Regions from separate parts of the Leisingera sp. ANG-M6 genome, predicted to be linked through region 1. Evidence: riboswitches for the same ligand, from Rfam matches in the RefSeq annotation. Region 1 holds a riboswitch; the other holds the start of a gene.
The links. A riboswitch is a leader RNA that binds a small molecule or an ion and turns the genes downstream of it on or off. The one in region 1 is predicted to bind thiamine pyrophosphate.
Positions count from the first base shown of each region.

Region 2: another riboswitch for thiamine pyrophosphate. It lies ahead of thiC (phosphomethylpyrimidine synthase ThiC); the one in region 1 lies ahead of thiB (thiamine ABC transporter substrate binding subunit).

Region 1 is NZ_JWLG01000015.1:235,127-242,952, reverse strand. Features, by position in the region: gene RA24_RS13875 (DMT family transporter) at 1-110, opposite strand, end outside; gene RA24_RS13870 (malonate--CoA ligase) at 205-1,707, shown strand; gene RA24_RS13865 (cation transporter) at 1,771-2,409, opposite strand; gene RA24_RS13860 (MerR family transcriptional regulator) at 2,483-2,899, shown strand; gene aroC (chorismate synthase) at 2,978-4,078, opposite strand; TPP riboswitch at 4,311-4,402, shown strand; gene thiB (thiamine ABC transporter substrate binding subunit) at 4,435-5,412, shown strand; gene RA24_RS13845 (thiamine/thiamine pyrophosphate ABC transporter permease ThiP) at 5,388-6,944, shown strand; gene RA24_RS13840 (thiamine ABC transporter ATP-binding protein) at 6,931-7,629, shown strand; gene RA24_RS13835 (6,7-dimethyl-8-ribityllumazine synthase) at 7,794-7,826, opposite strand, start outside.
Region 2 is NZ_JWLG01000005.1:124,669-132,494, forward strand. Features, by position in the region: gene thiS (sulfur carrier protein ThiS) at 1-60, opposite strand, end outside; gene RA24_RS03075 (FAD-dependent oxidoreductase) at 29-997, opposite strand; gene thiC (phosphomethylpyrimidine synthase ThiC) at 994-2,808, opposite strand; TPP riboswitch at 2,946-3,074, opposite strand; gene bioB (biotin synthase BioB) at 3,287-4,264, shown strand; gene RA24_RS03090 (8-amino-7-oxononanoate synthase) at 4,264-5,403, shown strand; gene bioD (dethiobiotin synthase) at 5,400-6,041, shown strand; gene bioA (adenosylmethionine--8-amino-7-oxononanoate transaminase) at 6,038-7,336, shown strand; gene RA24_RS03105 (pimeloyl-ACP methyl esterase BioG family protein) at 7,340-7,826, shown strand, end outside.

The sequences.
Region 1 (7,826 bases):
GTTTCCGAGGTGGCCTTGATGATCCCGGACAATGCGGTGAACAGCGCAATGGCGGTCACTTTCAAGAGGACCGCCAGCACAGGCCGATGCGATGTTAAGGATTTTGCCATGGCGCGACCCTGCGCCCAAGCGCCGCAAAGATCAATGGCTTGATTTTGGCTGGCCAAGCCGCGCAAATGGCGCCGCCAGATGAAGGAGCCGCAGATGTATGACGCCAACCACCTGATCCGCCAGCTGCGTGAGTCCTCCCTGGGGCGCGAGGAGGATGTTTTTGCCCGGCTCCCGGAGGGCGGCACGGTCACCTTCGGCGCGCTGTTTGCCGGCGCGGAGCGGATGGCGGCGGCTTTGGTCTCGCAAGGCGTGCAGCCCGGCGACCGGGTGGCGGTGCAGGTTCAGAAGACCTTTCAGGCGATTGAGCTGTACCTGGGCACGGTAATGGCGGGCGGCATCTTTCTGCCGCTCAACACCGCTTATACCGGGCCGGAAGTCGCCTATTTCGTTGGCGACGCAACGCCCCGGGTGGTGGTTTGCGATCCTGCACGGCTGGAGGAGATCAGCGCGGTCTCCGGAGAGGCGGAGGTGCTGACACTGGATGCGGCGGGGCAGGGCAGCTTGCGGGATCTGGCGGACGGGCAGGGCGGCTTTGATCCTGTGGCCCGAAAGGCGGATGATCTTGCGGCGATCCTTTATACCTCCGGCACCACCGGGCGCTCCAAGGGTGCGATGCTGAGCCATGACAATTTGGCCTCCAACTCGCTGACGCTGCGGGATTGCTGGCGGTTCACCAAGGACGACGTGCTGATCCATGCGCTGCCGATCTTCCACACACACGGGCTGTTTGTGGCAACCAATGTGGCGCTGTTTGCCGGCGCCCAGGTGGTGTTCCTGCCGGGGTTCGATGGGGATGCCATTTTGGAGGCGATGCCCAAGGCCACGGCGCTGATGGGGGTGCCGACCTTTTACACCCGCCTGCTGTCGGATGACCGGCTGACGCCGGAGCGCGCTGCAAACATGCGTCTGTTCATCTCCGGCTCCGCACCCCTGCTGGTCGATACCCACGAGCAGTGGGAGGCCTGCACCGGCCACCGCATCCTGGAACGCTACGGGATGACCGAAACCAATATGAGCACCTCCAACCCCTATGACGGAGAGCGCCGGGCCGGCACCGTCGGTTTCCCGCTGCCGGGGGTGGAGGCGCGGGTGATGCGGGACGGGGCTGAGGTGCCGGCCGGAGAGATCGGCGTGCTGGAGGTGCGCGGGGCCAATGTGTTCCAGGGCTATTGGCAGATGCCGGAGAAAACGGCGGAGGAGCTGCAGCCGGATGGCTGGTTCATCACCGGCGACATGGCAAAGATCGACGCTGACGGTTATGTCACCATTGTCGGGCGCGAGAAGGATCTGATCATCACCGGCGGATTCAATGTCTATCCCAAGGAGGTGGAGAGCCTGATTGATGACCTGCCCGGCGTGCTGGAAAGCGCCGTCATTGGCGTGCCGCATCCCGACTTTGGCGAGGCAGTGGTGGCGGTGGTTGTGCCGGAAGGCAAGGGCACCAGCGCTGAGGCGATCAAGGCGGCTCTGTCCGGGCATTTGGCCAAGTTCAAGCAACCCAAGGAGATCATCCTGCTGGAGGCCTTGCCGCGCAACACCATGGGCAAGGTGCAGAAGAAAGCCCTGCGCGAGGCATACGCAGGGCTGTTTGGTTAAGCTCTGTTCCGTCCGGCCGAAAGGCCGGGCTGCGCCTGCTTGGGCAGGCGTGGCCCTAAGCACTTAGTGTTGGTGCGCTTCTGCGTGTGCCTCTTCCTCGCGCCACTCCCGCACCGCCTGCACCAGGATCTGGAAGGCGGAGCTCAGGAACAGCCCGCCCATGATGCCGGCCACGATGAGGTCCGGCCAGCCGGTGGCGGTGCCCCAGACGCCAAGCGCCGCAATCATCACCGCCACATTGCCGATCGCGTCATTGCGCGAGCAGAGCCAGACCGAGCGCACATTGGCGTCCCCGTCCTTGTAGCGGGCCAGCAGCATGACCGAGATCAGGTTGGCCGCCAGCGCCATAAAGCCGATAACCCCCATGATCTGCGCCTGCGGCACGCCAACGTAGAACACCTGATAGACGGTGGAGCCGAACACCCAGGCACCCATCAGCAACAGGCTGATGCCCTTGCCCAGGGCGGCCAGTGCCCGGGTGCGTAAGGACGCGCCGATCACCGCCAATGAGATGCCATAGGTCAGCGCGTCACCCAGAAAATCCAGCGCGTCCGCCTTCAGCGCCTGGCTGCCGGACATCTGCCCCGCGCCCATTTCCACCGCGAACATGCCGGCGTTGATGGCGATCACCAGCCAAAGCCTGCGTTTGTAGTCGTCCGATACCCCGTCGAACCTTGCGTTGTGATTGCAGCAGCCTGCCATTGCTCTTGTCCTCATTCCTGATTCGATATCAATGTAGGGCCTCTAGTCACTAGAGCATCAAGAGGTCATTGCGATGTTTTCCATCGGCCAGCTGTCCAAGGCCACCGGCGTGAAGGTGCCAACCATCCGCTATTACGAGGAAATCGGCCTGCTGCCGCAACCGGGCCGCAATGCCGGCAACCAGCGCCGCTACGGGCAGGACGGCATGGACGCGCTGGGTTTTATCAGACATGCCCGCGACCTTGGGTTTTCGCTGGAGGACATCAAGGTGATGATGTCGATCGAGGGACAATTGGGAGAGGATTGCTCAGAGGTGCACCGCATCGCCGAGGCGCAGCTGAATGCGGTGCGGGCGCGGATAACCAGGCTGGAGCGGCTGGCGGGGGAGTTGGAGCGCATCACCCATCTGTGCGGCCACGGGCAGGGCGGAGATTGCAAGGTGCTGTCGGCGCTGGGCGATCACGGGCAATGCGGCAGCGACCACGGCTGAGGAACGAAAAAAGGCGAAGCCTGCATCTGCACGCTTCACCCTTGAGAATGCGAATTGGCGCTTATTAGAGCCTTACCTTCAGCCAATCCGGCCCTGGTTTTCGCCGATCTGGCCGCGATGCAGCAACAGGTGATCGAGGATCACGCAGGCCATCATTGCCTCGGCCACCGGCACCGCGCGGATGCCGACGCAGGGGTCGTGGCGGCCCTTGGTGATCACTTCGGTGGCGGAACCGTCCTTGCGGATCGACTGGCGCGGGGTGAGGATTGAAGACGTTGGCTTGACCGCAAAGCGCACCACCACATCCTGCCCGGTGGAGATGCCGCCGAGGATGCCGCCGGCGTGGTTGGAGGAATACTCAGGGCCGTTTTCGCCCATGAAAATCTCGTCGGCGTTTTCCGAACCTTTGAGGCGCGCGGCGTTCATGCCTTCGCCGATCTCGACGCCCTTCACGGCGTTGATCGACATCATCGCGGCGGCCAGATCGGTGTCCAGCTTGCCATAAACCGGCGCGCCGATGCCTGCGGGGACACCCCGGGCAACAACCTCAACCACGGCGCCAACGGAATCATGCGCCTTGCGCAGGGCCTGCAGGTAGTCTTCCCATTCCTGCACTGCGCCAGCGTCGGGGATCCAGAAATCATTCTGTTCAATCGCGTCCCAGTCAAAGCGGCTGCGGTCGATCTCCAGCTCGCCCATTTGGGTCATGTAGCCCTTGATCTCCAGCCCCGGCACCAGCGCCTTGATTGCTTCACGTGCAACACCGCCGGCTGCCACCCGCGCCGCGGTCTCGCGCGCCGAGGAGCGGCCGCCGCCGCGGTAGTCGCGGTTGCCGTATTTCTGGAAATAGGTGATGTCGGCGTGGCCCGGGCGGAAGGTCTGGGAAATCTCGCCGTAGTCCTTGGAGCGCTGGTCGGTGTTTTCGATCATCAGCTGGATCGGGGTGCCGGTGGACATGCCGTCGAACACGCCGGAGAGGATCTTCACCGCGTCCGGTTCGTTGCGCTGGGTGGTATTCTTGTTCTGGCCGGGACGGCGCTTGTCCAGCCACTGCTGCAGCATTTCCGGCGCCAGCGGCACGTTCGGCGGGCAGCCGTCGACGGTGGCGCCAAGCGCGGGCCCGTGGCTTTCGCCCCAGGTGGTGACGCGGAAGAGGTGTCCAAAGCTGTTCATCGACATGAGGCGCGGTCTCCTTTGCGGGACGTGCTTAGCGGGCAGGGGCCTGTGCCTCAAGCGGATTCCTCTGCGGCAAAGGGCATAGGGGGCGCTGTCCCCGCCGCCTGGGGCGGCTCCCCCGGGATATTTTCAGCTGGAAGAACACAGGATCGGCGCGGGCGGCGGTCCAGTTTGCCTGAAGCGTAGGTCCTGGCGGGGCTTTGGCTTGTCTTTGCTGCGGCTGGGGCCTAATGTCCGCGCCACCTCGGGGTGCGCGCAAGCGCTGAGATGACACCCGTTGAACCTGAACCGGATCACACCGGCGGAGGGAAGGTACTGGACAGCCTCCACCCTTGCCCAAAGCCGCAAAGGAGGATGGCATGAAACATCTTGCATTTGCAGCGGGACTGCTTGGCGCCTCGGCAGCCTTTGCCGAAACGCCCGAACTCACCGTTTATACCTATGACAGCTTTGTTTCCGACTGGGGCCCAGGCCCGGCAGTGGAAAAGGCGTTTGAGGAGGTTTGCGGCTGCGACCTGAAACTGGTTGGCGCAGGCGATGGCGCGGCGCTGCTGGCGCGGGTCAAGCTGGAGGGCGCACGCTCGGACGCGGACGTGGTGCTGGGGCTGGATACCAACCTGACCGCGGCGGCCAAGGAAACCGGGTTGTTTGCAGAGCATTCCGTGAGCGCCGAGTTTGCGCTGCCGGTGGAATGGAACGACGCGACCTTTGTGCCGTATGACTGGGGCTACTTTGCCTTTGTCCACAACGCCGATGCCGCGGCGCCCGCGGATTTCAAGGCGCTGGCCGCCAGCGACACCAAGATCGTGATCCAGGACCCGCGCTCCTCGACACCGGGTCTGGGCCTGCTCTTGTGGGTGAAGGCCGCCTATGGCGACGAGGCGCCGGAGATTTGGAAGGGCCTGTCTGACAACGTCGTGACCGTGACCAAGGGCTGGTCCGAGGCCTATGGCATGTTCCTGGAGGGTGAGGCCGACATGGTGCTGTCCTATACCACTTCGCCCGCTTATCACCTGATTGCCGAGGAAGACGGCTCCAAGGCGGCGGCGGCCTTTGATGAGGGGCATTACATGCAGGTGGAGGTGGCCGGCAAACTGGCGAACAGCGACCAGCCGGAGCTGGCCGACCAGTTCCTGGCCTTTATGGTGTCGGATGCGTTCCAGTCGATCATTCCGACCACCAACTGGATGTATCCGGCGGTGACCCCGGCGGCAGGCCTGCCGGAAGGATTCGGCACCCTGATCGCGCCTGAAAAATCGTTGCTGCTGAGCGAAACGGAAGCGGCAGAAGTGCGCGATGCGGCGCTGGGCGAATGGCTGGACGCGCTCAGCCAGTAAGCGCCTTTCCCGGAAGCGCCGCTGCCCTGCTGGTGGCGGCGCTGATTCTGGGGACGCTGGGGGCTGTTGCCCTGCGGGCCGAGGCCGGCACCGGGTTCGGCGTTAGCGACTGGGCGGCGCTGCGGTTCACGCTGACCCAGGCGAGTCTGTCGGCGCTCTTGAGCGTCGGCCTTGCCATTCCCGTCGCCCGCGGGCTGGCGCGGCGGCGGTTCCCGGGGCGGACGCTGCTGATTGCACTGCTGGGCGCGCCCTTCATTCTTCCTGTAATTGTTGCGATCCTTGGTCTGTTGGCTGTCTTTGGCCGGGCCGGCTGGCTGAGCCAAGGGTTGATTTTCCTTGGGTTAGAGCCTGTTCAAATCTACGGGCTGCACGGGGTGGTGCTGGCGCATGTCTTTTTCAACCTGCCTTTGGCAACCCGGCTGATCCTGCAGGGCTGGCAGGAAATTCCTGCCGAGCGTTTCCGTCTGGCGGCGCAGCTGGATGCCGGGCCGCTGGCGATGTGGCGGCTGCTGGAAGGGCCGATGCTGCGGCGGGTGGCGCCGGGCGCGCTGGCGGTGGTGTTTGCCATTTGCCTGTCCAGCTTTGCGGTGGCGCTGACCTTGGGCGGCGGCCCGAGGGCGACGACCCTTGAGCTCGCCATCTATCAGGCGTTCCGCTTTGATTTCGACCTGGGCCGCGCGGCGCTTCTGTCGGGGCTGCAGCTGCTGCTGACCGGTGCCGCCGCGCTGGTGGCGTTGCGGGTGTCGGCGGGCGAAGGATTTGGGGCCGGGCTTGACCGGGCTGTGCAGCGCTGGGACGGGCAGGGGGCACTGGCGCGTGGATTGGACGGGTTCTGGATTGTCCTGTCGGCGGCGTTTCTGCTGCTGCCGCTGGCGGCGATTGTGCTGGCGGGGCTGCCGGGGCTGACAGCACTGAAGGGCTCTGTATGGCAGGCGGCGGGGAACTCCATTCTGGTTGCTGCGCTCAGCACCGTGATCCTGTTGATGCTTGCCCTGCCGATGGCCGCTGCGGCTGCCGCCGGGCGCAGCGGCATCGCCGAACTTTCGGGTATCCTCGGCCTTGCGGCCTCGCCGCTGGTAATCGGCACCGGGCTGTTCATCCTGATCTACCCCATTGCGGACCCCTTTGCGCTGGCGCTGCCGGTGACAGCTCTGGTCAATGCGGTGATGGCGCTGCCCTTTGCCATGCGCATCCTGGTGCCGCGGGCGCGGGAGGTTCTGGGGCGTTATGGCCGGTTGTCGCTGTCGCTGGACATGCAGGGATGGGCGTTCGTGCGCAGGGTCTACCTGCCGCGGATGCGGGCACAGACAGGGTTTGCGGCCGGGCTGGCAGCGGCGCTGTCGATGGGGGATCTTGGCGTGGTGGCGCTGTTCGCCGATCCGGATTTCGCAACACTGCCCTTGCAGATCTACCGGCTGATGGGGGCCTACCGGATGGAGGCGGCTGCTGCTGCGGCGCTGCTCTTGCTGATGCTGTCGATGGGGGCATTCTGGATTTTGGACCGCGGGGGGCGCTGGCATGCTGAGGCTTGAGAGCTGCCGGATCATGAACGGCGATTACGCGGTGGAGGCGGATCTGGAGATCGCGCCCGGCGCCTGCGTCGCGGTGATTGGCCCGTCCGGGGCCGGCAAGTCAACGCTGGTGGAGGCCGTGGCCGGTTTCCTGCCGGTGACCCGCGGGCGTATTTTGTGGAGGGGCGCCGACCTGACCCGCCAGGCGCCGGGCAAGCGGCCGGTGGCAATGCTGTTTCAGGACGGCAACCTGTTCCCGCATCTGACCGTGGCGCAGAATGTGGCGCTGGGGCTGCATGCAAACCTGCGGCTGAGCGCGGCGGAGTGGAGCCGGGTTGATGCCGCGCTGGAGCGGGTTGGCCTGGGCGGCATGGGCACACGCAAGCCTGCGGCCCTGTCCGGCGGGCAGCAAAGCCGGGTGGCGCTGGCGCGGGTGCTGGTGCAGGGGCGGGACATTCTGCTGTTGGATGAGCCCTTTGCCGCGCTGGGCCCGGCGCTGAAAGCAGAGATGCTGGACCTGGTGGCGGAACTGGCCCGCGAAAGCGGCGCCACGGTGCTGATGGTCAGCCATGATCCGAATGACGCCCGCCGGATCGCGGATCAGGTGGTGCTGGTGGCGGAGGGCAGGGCGCATGAGCCGCAGGCAACGGCGGAGCTGCTGAACAACCCGCCGCCGGCCTTGAAGGCTTATTTGGGATCTGCCTGACGCGCCGCCGGGAGCCGGTTTCGGAGGCGTGTAAGTGAAAAGGGGTTTCGCTGCGAAACCTTGTTTATAAACAAATGGTTAAACAGATTTTTTGGCCTTTTGCCGGATGCCCGCCGCCGGTGCGGCGGGCTGGTGCAGGGGATAATGCACTGTAAGTGCTGTGTTTATGCGGCCAACGCCGCCTCCCGCGTCTTGGT
Region 2 (7,826 bases), on a different contig from region 1:
CGCCCCCTTCAGGTCGCTTGCGGCAACCTCATGCGGTTTGGCGTTCACGATGATCTTCATCTGATGTCTCCGTTAGCAGGTGGTCCGCGGCCTGCTGCGCCATCGCGGGTGCCAGCAGAAATCCGTGGCGGTACAACCCGTTGAGGTAAAGCGTGCCGTTCTGTTCAGTGAGCCGCGGCAGGTTGTCGGCAAAGGCCGGGCGCAGGCCTGCGCCGGTCTCCACTACGCTGGCCTCGGCAAACCCCGGGTGCAGGGCAAAGGCCGCGCTCAAAAGTTCACTTAAGGAGCGCAGCGTGATGGCACGGTCAGAACTGCTCTCGATCATGGTGCCGCCGATCATGAAATACCCGTCGCCGCGGGGCACCAGGTAGAGAGGCATCCGCGGGTGCAGCAGGCGCAGGGTGCGGGTGATCTCCACCTGCGGGCAATGAAGGACCGCCATCTCGCCGCGCACCGGGCGCAAGCCGGGCAGCGGTGCCGCCATCCCGGTGCAATCCAGCGTGACGCGGGCCGGGGCGGGTGAGCCATAGCGGATCTCGACCCCCAGTTCCTGCACCTTGGCGCTCAAGTCCCGCAGCGCCCGCCGCGGGTCCAGATGCGCCTCGCCTTCAAAGAACAGACCTTGCGCAAACCGCCCCACCAGCGCTGGCTCCAGCGCGCCGATCTCCGCTCCGTCCACACTGCGGTGGCTACTTGTGCGGCGGGCGAAACGGGTCAGCTCTGCCCGGTCGCGGGCAGGCGCCACCACCAGCGTGCCGCGCCTGTGCACGGTCGTGACCTTGGCCCACCAGCCGAAGGCGCGGCTGCCGAGGGTGATCACCTCTGCTTCGGCGCTTTCGCGTTCGCACCAGGGTGCCAGCATGCCGCCCGCAAAGCGCGCGACACTGCCAGCCCCGGGCGTCTCGCCCCGCTCATAGACGGTGACCGCCGCCCCGCGCTGCGCCAGTTCATAGGCGCAGGCGAGACCGGCAAGCCCCGCACCGGCGATGGAGATCATTCCGCCGGTTCCGCAGCTTCAGCCGCAGGCACATAGAGCTCGCCGCCCTCGCGGAACTTGGCGGCCATCGCCTCCATGCCCTCTTTCTGCGCTTCCGAGCGGATGTCGTGGCTGATCCGCATCGAACAGAATTTCGGCCCGCACATGGAGCAGAAATGGGCAACCTTGTGGGCCTGTTTCGGCAGGGTCTGGTCGTGGAATTCGCGTGCGGTGTCCGGGTCCAGCGACAGGTTGAACTGGTCCTCCCAGCGGAACTCGAACCGCGCGCGGCTCAGCGCATCGTCGCGGCGCTGGGCGCCGGGCAAACCCTTGGCGAGGTCGGCAGCATGGGCTGCGATCTTGTAGGTGATGACCCCGGTCTTAACATCGTCGCGGTCGGGCAGGCCCAGATGCTCCTTCGGTGTCACGTAGCACAGCATCGCGCAACCGAACCAGCCGATCATCGCCGCCCCGATGCCGCTGGTGATGTGGTCATAGCCCGGCGCAATGTCGGTGGTCAGCGGCCCCAGCGTATAGAACGGCGCCTCGTGGCAGCACTCCAGCTGCTTGTCCATGTTCTCCTTGATCTTGTGCATGGCAACATGGCCCGGCCCCTCAATCATCACCTGGCAGTCCTTGGCCCAAGCGATCTTGGTCAGCTCACCCAGGGTTTCCAGCTCGGCAAACTGCGCCTCGTCATTGGCGTCCGCAATGGAGCCCGGCCGCAGCCCGTCGCCCAAAGAGAAGCTCACATCATACTGGCGGCAGATGTCGCAGATTTCCTCGAAATGCTCATAGAGGAAGCTCTCCTTGTGGTGATGCAGGCACCACTTCGCCATGATCGAGCCGCCGCGCGAGACAATCCCCGTCACCCGGTTCACCGTCATCGGCACCATATGCAGCCGCACGCCCGCATGGATGGTGAAGTAATCGACGCCCTGTTCCGCCTGTTCGATCAGCGTGTCGCGGAACACTTCCCAGGTCAGGTCCTCGGCGATGCCATTCACCTTCTCCAGCGCCTGGTAGATCGGAACCGTGCCGATCGGCACCGGCGAGTTGCGCACGATCCATTCGCGGGTGTTGTGGATGTTGCGGCCCGTGGACAGGTCCATCACGGTGTCGGCGCCCCAGCGGATCGCCCAGACCAGCTTGTCGACCTCTTCCTCCATTGAGGAGGTCACGGCAGAGGTGCCCATGTTGGCGTTGATCTTCACCTTGAAATTGCGGCCGATGATCATCGGCTCGATTTCCGGGTGGTTGATGTTTGCGGGGATGATGGCGCGACCGGCGGCGATTTCGGACCGCACGAATTCCGGCGTCACGTAGTCCGGGATGTTGGCGCCAAAGTCATTGCCGTCGCGGTTGCCGTGGCAGGGCGACAGCTCGCGCAGCTGGTTTTCGCGGATCGCCACGAACTCCATCTCCGGCGTGATGATGCCCGCACGCGCATAGGCCAGCTGGGTCGGCGCCTTGCCGTCCTTGCCGCGCAGCGGGGCAGGATTCACCGGGAACTCCGGCGTCAGCCGGTCGCCTTCGACAAAGCCGTTGTCCTCCGGCTTCACATCGCGGCCCTGGTAGCTCTCGACGTCGCCGCGGGCCTCGATCCACTGGCGGCGCAGCTGCGGCAGGCCCTGGCGGATGTCGGTCAGCACCTCCGGATCGGTATAGGGGCCGGAGCTGTCATAGACCGGCAGCGGCGCCTCGCCCGCGGTGGGGTGGGTGGAGATCTCACGCATCGGCACGCGGATGTCCTCATGGACCTCGCCGTTGACGTAGATCTTGCGCGATGCGGGCAATGCGCCCGTGGTGATTTTCGGGTTGGGGACGTTCATCTGGTGTTCCTCCGGGCCTTCGGTTCAAAAACACCAATTGAGCCGGGACGGAGGAAAACGGGCAGGGGGGTGTACAGCCGGTGTACGGCCGGTGCACGCATGCTGCCTGTCCGAAACACCGCTTGCCGCCGGGGCGCCGTGCGATGCTTCTTGCTTCCTACGCCAGTATCAACTGGGTCAGGTTCAAAGGGTCGCGCCGCCGGTCCGGGATCCCCCGCACCATGACGCCTCTCAGTCCCTTGGGCGGGACTCCCCTGCGTGCCTATAGGGCTAGGGGAGGTGCGGGGTTTGCGTCAACCGGAATCTTTGTAGATTATTTTTTGGCATTAATATCAGTTCAGTATTGGCCTTATTGGCACCGGATTGGGGCAAATCGCTGCAGCGCAGCTTTGATGCTTGATCGAAGGCTGCAAATTTATCTATAAAACCGGAAACGCCATCCGCGCATGGCCAACAGGTATAGAGAACAGGAGACAGCATGCTGGACGCTGCACCCATCCGCACCGACTGGACCCGCGAGGAAGCGGAAGCGATTTATAACAAACCTTTCATGGACTTGCTGTTTCAGGCGCACACCGTGCACCGGCAGTATTTCGATCCCAACCAGGTGCAGAAATCCAAGCTGCTCAGCATCAAGACCGGCGGCTGCGCCGAGGATTGCGCCTATTGCTCTCAGTCGGCGCGCAACGGCGCGCAGCTCTCTGCCTCCAAGCTGATCGAGGTGCAGCGGGTGATCGCCGAGGCCAAGAAAGCCAAGGAAGGCGGCGCGACGCGCTATTGCATGGGGGCCGCCTGGCGTTCGCCCAAGGACCGCGACATGGCCGCACTTGAGGCGATGGTGCAGGGCGTCAAGGACTTGGGCATGGAAACCTGCATGACCCTGGGCATGCTGGACGAGGAACAGGTGTTCCGCCTGCGCGATGCCGGTCTGGATTACTATAACCACAACATCGACACCTCGGAGCGTTACTACTCCGAGATCATCACCACCCGCACCTTTGCCGACCGGATCGACACCCTGAACCGGGTGCGTGAGGCGGGCATCAAGGTCTGCTCCGGCGGCATCGTTGGCATGGGGGAAAAGCAGCTCGACCGCATCGACATGATGCTGGCGCTGGCGACGCTGGAGGTGCACCCGGATTCGGTGCCTGTGAACATGCTGATCCCGATTGCCGACACGCCGCTGGCCAATGTCGAGAAGCTGGACCCGATCGAATTCGTCCGCTCCGTGGCGCTGGCCCGCATTCTGATGCCGAAATCGCACGTGCGCCTGTCCGCAGGCCGCACCGATATGTCGGACGAGATGCAGGCGATGTGCTTCTTTGCCGGTGCCAACTCGATCTTTGTGGGCGACACGCTGCTGACCGCGGACAACCCCGAAGAGGACAAGGACCAACAGCTGTTCGACCGTCTGGGCATCACCGCGATGGCGGCAGGCTGCGACGGCAGCCGCTGATGGCGGGCGCCTTTCCGCGGCATGAGAAATCGCTGGAAGCGCTGCGTACGCGCGGACGCTACCGGCAACTGATGCCGCGGGACGGGCATGACTTTGCCTCTAATGACTATCTTGGGCTGGCGGGCAGCGATGTGCTGCGCGCCGCCGCCGCAGACGCGCTGGCGCGCGGGGTGCCGGTGGGGGCAGGCGGCTCGCGCCTGCTGCGCGGCAACGATGCAGAACATCAGCTGCTGGAGGCTGAGGCGGCTGCGTTTTTCGGCACTGAGGCCGCGTTGTTCATGGGCGGCGGTTTCAACGCCAATCAGGCGATCTTCTCCACCCTGCCGCAGCAGGGCGATCTGGTGCTCTATGATGCGCTGATCCATGCCAGCACCCATGACGGGATGCGGCTGGGCCGGGCAGAGACCCGCAGCTTTGCCCACAGCGATGCGGAGGACGCGGCACGGGTGCTGAAGGACTGGCGCTCGACAGGCGGCGAGGGCCAGGTCTGGTTCGCGGTTGAGGCGGTCTATTCGATGGATGGCGACCTCGCGCCGCTGGACGCGCTGATGGCGCTGGCGGATGCAGAGGGCGCCGTGCTGGTGGTGGATGAGGCGCATTCCTCTGGCGTGTTCGGCGATCTGGGGCGCGGGCTGGCGCACGGCATCGCCAACCGTCCGAATGTCCTGTCCCTGCACACCTGCGGCAAGGCGCTGGGCGCCTCGGGCGCGCTGATCTGCGGCCAGAAGGTTTTGATCGAGACACTGATCAACAAGGCGCGCGGGTTCATCTTTGCCACCGCGCCGTCGCCGCTGAACGCGGCCCTGGTGCGCGCAGCTTTGCAGGAACTTCAGCAGAACCCGCGCCGCCGCGAACAGGCGTGGCAGGGAATTACCCATGCCCAAGATGAGGCCAAGCGCCTGTGCGGGCTGGATGGTTTCCAAAGCCAAATCCTGCCGGTGGTGATCGGTGACGACAAGAGCACCATGGCGCTGGCCGCGGCCATGCAGGCGCGCGGCTACGACATCCGCGGCATCCGCCCGCCGACAGTGCCGCGCGGCACCTCGCGGCTGCGGCTGTCGATCACACTGAATACGGGGGCAGAGGTCATCACCCGGATGTTCGAAGACCTCGCCCGGGAAATGGAGAGTGCAGCATGAGCGCGCTGATCGTCACCGGAACCGATACCGGTATCGGCAAGACCATCTTCTCGGCCGGCTTGGTGCAGGCGCTGGGCGCCACCTATTGGAAGCCGGTGCAATCGGGGCTGGAAGAGGAGACCGACAGCCAAATCGTCTCCCGCCTGTCGGGCCGCCCGGCGCTGGCCGAGGGCTACCTTCTGCAACTGCCCGCTTCGCCGCACCTGTCAGCAGAGGCCGAAGGCGTTGAGATCGACCCGGACGCGCTGTCCTTGCCGGAGGTGGACGGTACTCTCATCGCCGAAGGCGCGGGCGGGCTGATGGTGCCGTTGAACCGCGAGGTTCTGTATCTCGATCTGTTCGCCCGCTGGCGCGCACCGGTGATCCTTTGCGCGCGGACCCAGCTGGGCACGATCAACCATACGCTCCTTTCGCTGAAGGCGCTGCGCGATGCGCGCTGCCCGGTGGTCGGCGTGGCCTTCATCGGCGACGCGGAGCCGGCGGTTGAGGAGACCATCTGCCAGTTCGGCCAGGTGGCGCACCTGGGGCGGCTGCCGGTGCTGGGCGAGCTGACCTCTGACGCGCTGGCCGTGGCCTTTCAGGCCAGCATCCGGGTGGATCTGATCAAGGAGGCCTTGGCCCAAGGAGAGATGGCATGAGTGCCGCAGACCTCACCCAGCTGGAGTTTGATCAACAGCACCTCTGGCATCCCTATACAAATGTCACCAAGCCCGGCCCGACCTTTGTGGTGAAGGAAAGCGAAGGCATGTACATCACCCTGGACGACGGCACCCGTCTGATAGATGCCATGTCGTCCTGGTGGTGCATGATGCACGGCCACAAGAACCCGGCGATTACCAAGGCAATCCACGACCAGCTTGACACCCTGCCGCATGTGATGTTCGGCGGGCTGACCCATGACCCGGCCATCGACCTGGGCCGCAAGCTCTTGGAGATCACCCCCGAAAGCCTGACGCGCATCTTCTATTGCGACAGCGGGTCCGTCTCGGTCGAAGTGGCGATGAAGATGGCGGTGCAATACCAGCACGCCATCGGCCAGGCGGGGCGCAAGGAATTTGCCACCATCCGCTCCGGCTATCACGGCGACACTTGGAAGGCGATGAGCGTCTGCGACCCGGATACCGGCATGCACCACCTGTTCCAGGGCGCGCTGAGCGTGCAGCACTTCGTCTCCCGCCCGCCAGTCCGCATTCATGAGGATTGGATCGACGACCCGGCGCAGAACGGCCTGGGCGAGCTGCGGGCAGTGCTGGAGGCCAACGCCAAGAGGATCGCAGCCTTCATCCTGGAGCCCGTGGTGCAGGGCACCGGCGGGATGTATTTCTATCACCCCGAATATCTCAATCAGGCGCGCGCGCTCTGTGATGAGCTGGGCATCCTCCTGATCTTCGACGAGATCGCCACCGGCTTTGGCCGCACTGGCGAGTTGTTTGCCACCAATTTCTGTTCGGTTGAGCCGGATATCATCTGCCTCGGCAAGGGGCTGACCGGCGGCCATATCTCCTTTGCCTGCACCATGACCAATGACCGGGTGGCAGAGGGCATCGGCGGCGGCAACCCGGGCCTGTTCATGCACGGGCCGACCTATATGGGCAACCCGCTGGCCTGTGCCGCTGCCAAGGCGTCGCTGGACCTGCTGACGGGGCAGGACTGGCGCGGCACGGTGGCGGCAATCGGCGAACAGATGCAGGCCGAACTGGCCCCGGCGCGGGATCTGCCGAATGTGGCCGATGTGCGGGTCTTGGGCGCCATTGGAGTCATTGAGATGAAGCATCGCGTCTCAGCCGACGAGGCGCATGCCCGGGCGCATGAAATGGGCGTGTTTCTGCGCCCCTTCGGCACCAACATCTACACAATGCCGCCCTTCATCACCTCGCCGGATCAGCTGAGCGAAATCACCGCAGGTATGCTGCGGCTGGCGCGGGAGCTGTAAGCCATGGAGTTCCGCTGGCTCAAACAGATCCAGGCAGCCGAGGCCATCGTGGTCTTCGGCGGCTGGGCTGTGGGGCCGGAGGTGTTCTGGCATCTGGATGGCCCCCAGGACATCCTGTTTGCAAGCGATTACACGGATTTGGATGCAGAGCTGCCGAACCTTTCCGGCTATGAGCGGGTCAGCCTGCTGGCCTGGTCGTTTGGCGTGGCTGCCTATGCGCATTGGCAGCAGGGGCGTCCGGACCCGTTCAGCCGCAAGACGGCAGTGAACGGCAGCCTGCAGCCGGTGAACCGCGGGGCGGGCATACCGCCGGCCGTGTTCCGCCGCACTGTGGAAACCCTGAGCCTTGACAGCTATCAGCAATTCCTAGGCCGGGTGTTTGGCGCCCGGCAGGACGCCGAAGCTCTGGATGTGGAAGCGCGCCGGGCAGAACTGCTGGCGGTGGAGCGCCGCGGGGACGCGCCTCAAATGCGCTTTGACAAGGTCTGGA